2 regions of the Paraburkholderia megapolitana genome follow, and region 1 is predicted to be linked to the other one. Evidence: riboswitches for the same ligand, from Rfam matches in the RefSeq annotation. Region 1 holds a riboswitch; the other holds the start of a gene.

Region 1 (4,496 bases):
CATCGGCCCGGCAACGTAAGCGGCGCGGCCCGCCTCGGCGGCCAGCGCGAAGGCGCGCGCCATCGCCGGCGGATGGGTCGCCTGCGATACCGCCGTGTTCAGCAGCACCCCGTCGAAGCCCCACTCCATCACCTGGCACGCGTGCGAGGGCACACCGAGCCCGGCGTCGACGATCAGCGGTACGTCGGGCAGCCGCTCACGCAGCACGCGCAACCCGTACGGATTGATGACGCCCTTGCCGGTGCCGATCGGCGCGCCCCACGGCATCAGCGCCTCGCAGCCCACATCGAGCAAGCGTCTACCGATCACGAGATCTTCAGTGCAGTACGGCAGCACCTTGAAGCCTTCCTTCACCAGTTGGGCGGCCGCCTCGATCAGCCCGATCGGGTCGGGTTGCAGCGTGTAGTCGTCGCCGATCAGTTCGAGCTTGATCCAGTCGGTGGCGAAGATTTCGCGCGCCATGTGCGCGGTCGTCACCGCTTCGGCGACGCTCTGGCAGCCGGCGGTGTTCGGCAGCAATGGCACGCTGTGGCGCTTGAGCAGGTCGAAGAAGCCCGCCTCGGCGCCGCCTTCGTTCATCTGACGACGTAGCGCGACGGTGACCATGCCCGGCTGCGCCGCCGCGATCGAATCGGACAGCGACTGCAGCGACGGATAGCGTGAGGTGCCGAGCAGCACGCGGCTCGCGAACGTTTCGCCGTAGAGGCGGAGGGGATCGGCGGAAGCGGGAGAAGTCATTGGGGAATCCTTGCGTCTGACGGTGCGCCGCGGCTCAGCCGCCCGCGACCGGTTGCACGACGTCGAGCCGGTCGCCCGGTTGCAGCGCGCGCGCCGCATGCTGCGTGCGCGCGACGAAATCGCCGTTCAGCGCAACCGCGAACGGCGGCCGCGCGCCCCATGCGGTAAGCGCATCGGCGACGGTGGCGCCGTCGGGCAGCGTCAGCGGTTTCTGGTTGATATGGATGTTCATGGGGTTCGTCAAAAGCGTTTCTTCCGTTTCTTTCGTGGTTCGCGGCAGGCGGCTTCGGTTACGCCGGCTCGCGCGCCGGGTCCGGCTGGTTCAGCGAGTCGAGGTGGAACAGCTCGCTCCAGCGCGCGTCGCGCCGCCAGGTCGCAAACGCGTCGACATCGGCGACACGGCGCTCGAGCAGCGCGGCGGCAAAGCGCACCGCTTCGTCCGCGACTTCCGGCGCGATCATGTAGCCGTGCCGGTACAGGCCGTTCACGCGCAGCGTCTGTGCGCCGTTCCAGACCAGTGCCGGACGATGGTCTGGCATGGTTGGGCGGCAGTGTGCATTGAGTTCGAGGATGCGCGCCTCGCCGAAACCCGGATGCACGGAGAACGCCGCGCTCAGCAATTCGAGCGCCGAGCGCACGCTCACCGGCGACATGTCCTCGCCTTCCACTTCGGTTGCACCGATCACATAGCAGTCGTCCTGCTTCGGCGCGATATAGAGCGGGTAGCGAGGATGCAGCAGGCGCACCGGGCGGGTGAGATCGATGCCAGGCGCGTGTACTCGCGCAACTTCACCGCGGATACCGCGCAGCGTCGGCAGAACCGGTTTTGCGCCAAGGCCGCGACAATCGATCGTGACATGCGCGTCGGGCATCGCGCGATCGTCGATGTGGGTGTTCCAGTGCAGTTCGACGCCGCGTGCCGCGAGCCCCGCCGCAAGTGCGGCAAGCACCTGGCGATTGTCGAGCTGCCCTTCGCGCGGCAACAGCCAGCCTTTCGTGAAGCGGCCGGTCAACGCGGGCTCGGCGGCACCGATCTGCGCGCCGGACAGCGCGACGAAGCCGCTGTCGAGCCACTCGGCCGGCGCGTTCGCACGCACTCGGCGTTCGAACAGCGAAGCTTCCGTGCGATCCGCGTGATGCCACACGATGAGCGAGCCATTGCGCTGAAAGAACACCGGCTCCGGCAATTCGGCGAGCAACCGCGGCCATGCATCGAGCGATGCGGCGCCGAGTTGCGTGATCAGCAGTTCCGCGCTGGCGGCTTCGGCGAGCGGCGCGAGCATCGCGGCGGCGACCCACGCGGCAGCCTGCGTACCTGCTGCATCGCCACGCTCGTACAACGCCACGCGATGCCCGGCGCCGGCCAGACGCCACGCGACGAGCCGCCCGCACAGCCCACCGCCGATCACGGCGAAATCCGGTTTGGGTTGGGTAGCGGTCTTCATCGCGCGGGAACCGGACGCGACGGAGCCCATCCGCAGACGTGCGGACAGACAACGCAAAAAACTGAAGAATAAGCGGTCATCGAATCCTTTCCGTACGGCAGGAAGCGCACGTACCCAAGGACGAAACCGGCGGGCGAAGCCGGCCGGACCACGCACCCATGACGGTGCCGTCCGGCGGAGAAATGGAAGACATCAGAACTTCCGGAAACTTCCCGCGCCGGTATTACCCGGATCGGGTGCGAAGGGTCTCTCTCAGCCTGGCCGCAGCGTGTCGCCCGCGCGCAAAGCACCCCTGTTTCGTCAACGGCCATTAGACCATAAAAGGCCGGAGGCCCGCAAACCGGGGGGCTGCGGCGGGCTGTCCAGCCTGCCTGTGGCGGGTTGCGCGGGGAAATACGGCGAGCTGGGGTGCTCTGGCACAATGCCGTCAACGCAGCGTGGGCCGGCCGGGCCGCCAGGATCCGTTAAGACTCGTTTAAGTGGGTCGGGCCAGAATCGGGCGGTCGCGGCACGGGGTCGATGCCCGGGTCGCAATCACAATTTCGCCGTGGCGCCAACTCGCTACGGACTGAGCCATCAGGGTCCAGCCATCGTGCGCCGGTCCCAGACGAGCCAGCATTTCTCCCAGGATGGTCATGACGCCCAACACTTCCCCTACACCCACGCTAGAGCCCGACGATAAAGTCTCCGCGTGGAGTCTGATCAAGCCGTACTGGGTCTCTGAAGAATGGAAAATCGCCTGGGGACTGCTGGTTACGATCGTTGCGATCAACCTCACGAACGTCTGGATCACCGTCAAGTTCAACACCTGGAACGGCGACTTCTACAACATGCTGCAAGCCAAGAGCGTCAAGGACTTCCCGCACTTGATGATGGTTTGGGCCGTTCTCGTAGCAGCGTTGATCGTCCTCTTTGTATACGGCCGCTATCTGCGGCAGATGCTCGGCTTCCGGTGGCGCCAGTGGCTCACGACACGGTACCTCGAAGAATGGCTCGGCCACGGCGTCTTCTACCGGATCGAGCGCGACCGGCTCGCGGACAACCCCGACCAGCGGATAAGCGATGACCTGCAGTCATTTGCAACCAGCACGCTCACACTGACGCTCGATTTTCTGTCAACCGTCGTCACACTCATTTCGTTCATTACCATCCTCTGGTCCCTGGCTGGCGCATTGACCGTCACGCTCGGGGGCATGCCGCTCGTGATCCCAGGCTACATGGTGTGGGTCGCCGCGCTCTATGCCCTGGCTGGCTCGTACATGACCTACAAGCTCGGCCACCCGCTCGTTGCGATTACCTACCAGCAACAAAAGGTCGAGGCAGATTTTCGTTTCGGCCTGATCCGTGTGCGCGAAAACTCGGAGCAGATCGCGTTCTACGACGGCGAGCAGACCGAACGCGCGAGTGCACAAAACGTCTTCCAGCGCATTCGCGACAACTGGTGGCGTGTGATGAAGTACACGAAGCGCCTGAGCTTCGTGCTGAGCTTCTACGGCAATATCGCGACCATTTTTCCGCTCATTGTCGCCGCGCCCAAGTATTTCTCCGGCGCATTTACCCTAGGCGTGTTGATGCAGATCCAGAATGCGTTCGGCACGGTCAGCGACTCGTTCTCGTGGTTTATCAACAGTTACGGCAGCCTCGTCGAGTGGCGCGCGACGGTGAATCGTCTGCGCGAATTCAAACGTGTCGTCCATGCATCGCACCTGAAAGAAGCGACCTCGCCGGCCACCGCTCATGGCGGCATCAACCTGCACTACGTGGACGAGGACAGGCTCACCACGGACGGTCTCTCGCTCTCCCTGCCGAGTGGCGCCCCGCTCTCGCAGATCCGCGACATCTCGATCCAGCCCGGCTCGCGCTGGTTGGTACGCGGCGCGTCCGGGGCCGGCAAGAGCACCTTGATGCGTGCACTCGCCGGACTGTGGCCATTCGGTAACGGCTCGATCGATGCGCCGGTCAGTGCGCGCATGATGTTCATTCCGCAACAAAGCTATATGCCCATCGGCACGCTGAAGGCCGCGCTCGCCTATCCGTCGTCGGCGGAAACGTACACCGACAACGAATACATCGAAGCGCTGCAGGCTTGCCATCTCGCGGACTACACAGGCCGTCTCGAGGAATCCGCGCACTGGGCTCGCGTGCTGTCGCCCGGCGAGCAGCAACGGCTTGCAGCAGCGCGTGTCCTGCTGCACAAACCCGACTATCTGTTCCTCGACGAAGCGACCAGCGCACTCGATACCGACAACGAAGCGCGGCTCTATCACCTGTTCATCGAGCGGTTGCCGAAGGCGGCCATCATCAGCGTGGCGC
Region 2 (4,496 bases), 1.1 Mb from region 1:
CGCTCCAACCTTCCACGCAGATATGCCGCGTGATCTGCTCTTGATGCGGCAGCGCGTACAGCTCGGGCAGTGTCCACGTGCGCTTGCCCATGATGAGGCCGCTCAACTGCAACCGGTAGGCGGCGCCGTTCACGTCGGGCACGTCGTCGATGCCGTAGAACGCGTTGAACGGAAACGGTCGCGTGATCTGCGCTTCGGTGTAGGTCGGCGCGAGCTGCTTCGGGTCGAAGAGGAAGGCCTGTGCGCGGTCGTTCAGACGCGACACGGCTGTGAGGAATTTATTCACCGAGTCGTCGTCGGTGAGCGAGCAGCCGGTCAGCATCGACAGACCGCCAAGCGTCAGCAACCGCTTGCCGAACAGGCGTCGCGACGGCATCGCGAGCTCACGACGCGCATCGATCAGGATCGACTCGCGATCGAGCTTCGCTGAAGGTTTTTTCGAGGAAGGCATGACGATGTCCTGAGAGATAGGCTCAGCGGCCGCGCAACATTGCGAGCAGCGAGCGCGGCACCAGGGCGACTAGCGCGAGATGCACGACGAGGAACCCGGCCATCAGCGACATCGCGCTGAAATGCACGATCCGCGCGGTGTCGTAGCCGCCCATCAGTTCTCGCAGCAGCGGAAATTGCACCGACTTCCAGATCGCGAGCCCCGACAGCACGAGCACGATCAGGTCGACGATCACGAACAGATAGGCGAGCTTCTGCACGGCGTTGTAGTGGCTCAGGTCGTCGTGCGAGAGCTTGCCGCGCAACGCGCTGACGAAATCGCGCAGCAGTGCGCGCGGCGACAGCGGCAAGAACTTGCGCACGAGGCGCCCGCTCGCCAGATTCAGCAGCAGATAGACGATGCCGTTGAACACCAGCAGCCACATCGCGGCGAAGTGCCATTGCAGCGCACCGCCGAGCCAGCCGCCGAGCGTGATGCCATTCGGAAACGAGAAACTCGGGAAAATCGGCGACGCGTTGTAGATGCGCCAGCCCGACAGCATCATCGTGAGCGCGGCGAGTGCGTTGAGCCAGTGCGTGATGCGCACCCAGACCGGGTGGATCGTGCGCGACTGCTGCACGGGCGGCACAGGCGCGGGCATCGATGCGAGACTGGCCGGCAGGCGTGTGGGGTTCATGATGTTTTCCGAAGGCGAAGCGAATAGGCGGCCTAGTGACACGCCGCGAGATCGGCGGCCTGCAGCACGTCGCCGGTAGCAGCGTTCTCGACGAACGCGACGACACCGAACCGGTCGGCCGGTGCGCCGGCATCGACCGCGTCGAGCGTGACGTCGTGGCGAATCTGCGCGTGGCCTGCAGCTAGCGGCACCGGACCGATCCATTGCCGCACGACCCGCTCGTGATGCAACGTCGCGCCGCTGTTCTCGCCTGCGCGCACCTGCGACGTCAGCGCGTTTTCATAGACCGCGACGTATGCGTTCAGCGGATCTGCGGTGGCGGCATGCGAAGTGAATTGCGCATCGAGGTCGAAGGCGCCTGACGGGCTGCCTGCGCGCGGCTTAAGCTCCACGGCCACATCCGCGGATGCGGGTTGCGCGACGATCTGGCGGACACGGTCCGCGAAACTGTCCGCACTCGACCAGCTACGCAACTCGCGACCCGCGACGAATACTTCCGGCGTGTAGATCGTGTGCGCACCGGCAACGTCGGTCAGCGTCTGTTGCCGCTCGGTGAAGCGATGCTGCGAGAAACGGTCGGTCCAGCCGAGGCTGTTCCAGTAATCGACATGCAGCGCGAGCGGCACGACACCTTGCGCTGCACCGCCCTGCTTCCATTGACTGAGCCAGTTGTCGGCGGGCGGGCAGCTGCTGCAGCCTTCGCTGCTATACAGCTCGACGAGCGCGACCCGATGCGCGGGACTATGCGCGAGGCACTGGCCGGCGGCCGCATTCGCCACGCCGCTCGCGAGAGCCGCCCCGCACGCCACCGCGAGCGCGCACCAGCGCGCAAAACGCCCCAGCGCAAAACCGGACCACCGACCGTTTGAAAAGAAGACCATGACACGCTCCATCGGGAAATCTGCGTGTTGGTCGGGCGGCGGCGGCTGTTATGACAGCGAAAACGCAAATTTTTTGCACAGGGCGGCAAGCGGCCTTGGCACGGTGCGTCCAGCGAGCGCGCCTCGCCGCAGCCAGCGTTGGCTGTGAGTCGACCCGCCGCCGGCGTCAGGAAATTGTCAGGAAGCGCACCGGCCCGAGGCGGCAGCAAGTTGCCAAGCCCGCCTCGCCCGGTGTATCGTGTGCGCTGCTAACGCGGGGGTCCTGCGTCGCGCATCGCCATCGGGCGGTGAGCTGCGTGGGTGAGAAATACCCTTTGAACCTGATCTGGATAATGCCAGCGCAGGGAAGCGTCCGGGCTTCGCCGCTTACCACTGCCTCATCTCTCGCGAACCCCGACTCACTTCATCTCATCTCCTGCCTAGCCGCCCCACTAAGGAGATATGCATGAACGCCAACCCAAAATTCATTTCCGCCGACGCACACGTCGACGAAGCCGCTGTCGCCCCGCTGCCCAATTCGCGCAAGGTCTACGTGAGCGGCTCGCGTCCGGACATCCGCGTGCCGATGCGCGAAATCTCGCAGGCCGATACGCCTGACAGCTTCGGCGGCGAAAAGAATCCGCCGGTCTATGTCTACGATACGTCGGGCCCCTACTCCGATCCGGATGCCAAGATCGACATTCGCGCGGGCCTGCCGGCACTGCGTCAGGCGTGGATCGAAGAACGCGGCGACACCGAAGCGCTGACAGGTCTGTCGAGTGACTTCAGCCGCGAACGCGCCGCCGATACCGCCACCGCCGATCTGCGCTTCCAGGGCCTGCACCGCACGCCGCGCCGTGCGATCGCCGGCAAGAACGTGTCGCAGATGCACTACGCGAGAAAGGGCATCGTCACGCCGGAAATGGAATACATCGCGATCCGCGAGAACCAGCGCCGCGCCGAGTATCTCGAGAGCCTCAAGACGAGCGGCCCGAACGGCGAAAAGCTCGCCGCGATGATGGGCCGCCAGCATCCGGGCCAGGCGTTCGGCGCGAGCGCATTCGGTCCTAACGGCCTCACCGCTATCACTCCGGAATTCGTCCGCGAAGAAGTCGCCCGTGGCCGCGCAATCATTCCGAACAACATCAATCACCCGGAAAGCGAACCGATGATCATCGGTCGCAACTTCCTCGTGAAGGTCAATGCGAACATCGGCAACTCGGCGGTGACGTCGTCGATCGGCGAGGAAGTCGACAAGATGACGTGGGCGATCCGCTGGGGCGGCGACACGGTGATGGATCTGTCCACCGGCAAGCACATTCACGAAACGCGCGAGTGGATCATCCGCAACAGCCCGGTGCCGATCGGCACGGTGCCGATCTATCAGGCGCTCGAAAAGGTGAACGGTAAAGCCGAAGACCTGACCTGGGAAATCTTCCGCGACACGCTGATCGAGCAGGCCGAACAAGGCGTCGACTACTTCACGATTCACGCGGGCGTGCGTCTGCAGTACGTGCCGCTCACGGCGAAGCGGATGACCGGCATCGTGTCGCGCGGCGGCTCGATCATGGCGAAGTGGTGCCTCGCGCATCACAAGGAAAGCTTCCTGTACGAGCACTTCGAAGACATCTGCGAAATCATGAAGGCATACGACGTCGCCTTCTCGCTCGGCGACGGTCTGCGTCCCGGCTCGATCTACGATGCCAACGACGAAGCTCAGCTCGGCGAACTGAAAACACTCGGCGAACTCACGCAGATCGCGTGGAAGCACGACGTGCAAACGATGATCGAAGGCCCGGGCCATGTGCCGATGCAGCTCATCAAGGAGAACATGGACCTGCAGCTCGAATGGTGCGACGAAGCGCCGTTCTACACGCTCGGACCGCTCACCACCGATATCGCGCCAGGCTACGACCACATCACGTCGGGCATCGGTGCAGCGATGATCGGCTGGTTCGGCACAGCGATGCTGTGCTACGTCACGCCGAAGGAACACCTCGGGCTGCCGAACAAGGACGACGTGAAGACCGGCATCATCACGTACAAGCTCGCGGCGCATGCGGCCGATCTCGCGAAGGGCCATCCGGGTGCGCAGGTGCGCGACAACGCGCTGTCGAAAGCGCGCTTCGAGTTCCGTTGGGAAGACCAGTTCAACCTCGGCCTCGATCCGGACAAGGCGCGCGAATTCCACGACGAAACGCTGCCCAAGGATTCGGCGAAGGTCGCGCATTTCTGCTCGATGTGCGGGCCGCACTTCTGCTCGATGAAGATCACGCAGGACGTGCGCGAGTTTGCAGCGCAGCAAGGCGTCACCGACGACGAAGCGCTGAAGAAGGGGATGGAAGTGAAGGCCATCGAGTTCGTCCGCAAGGGTGCGGAGATTTATCAGCGGCAATGAGTGACGGCAATGAGTCACATCAATAAGTGACAGCGAGCCGCGCGCGGAATTCAACCACGCGCAGCCGTTCTTCATCGTGAGCCATATGTAAGAATCGGGTCGACACCGGCG

Evidence for each region. A riboswitch is a leader RNA that binds a small molecule or an ion and turns the genes downstream of it on or off. The one in region 1 is predicted to bind thiamine pyrophosphate.
Region 2: another riboswitch for thiamine pyrophosphate. It lies ahead of thiC (phosphomethylpyrimidine synthase ThiC); the one in region 1 lies ahead of FNZ07_RS31485 (FAD-dependent oxidoreductase).

Annotation. Positions count from the first base shown of each region.
Region 1 is NZ_CP041745.1:4,055,507-4,060,002, forward strand. Features, by position in the region: gene FNZ07_RS31475 (thiazole synthase) at 1-738, opposite strand, end outside; gene thiS (sulfur carrier protein ThiS) at 773-970, opposite strand; gene FNZ07_RS31485 (FAD-dependent oxidoreductase) at 1,029-2,183, opposite strand; TPP riboswitch at 2,376-2,487, opposite strand; gene FNZ07_RS31490 (ABC transporter ATP-binding protein/permease) at 2,819-4,496, shown strand, end outside.
Region 2 is NZ_CP041745.1:2,942,428-2,946,923, forward strand. Features, by position in the region: gene FNZ07_RS26400 (molybdopterin-dependent oxidoreductase) at 1-451, opposite strand, end outside; gene FNZ07_RS26405 (cytochrome b/b6 domain-containing protein) at 474-1,091, opposite strand; gene FNZ07_RS26410 (DUF1223 domain-containing protein) at 1,160-2,008, opposite strand; TPP riboswitch at 2,254-2,373, shown strand; gene thiC (phosphomethylpyrimidine synthase ThiC) at 2,454-4,385, shown strand.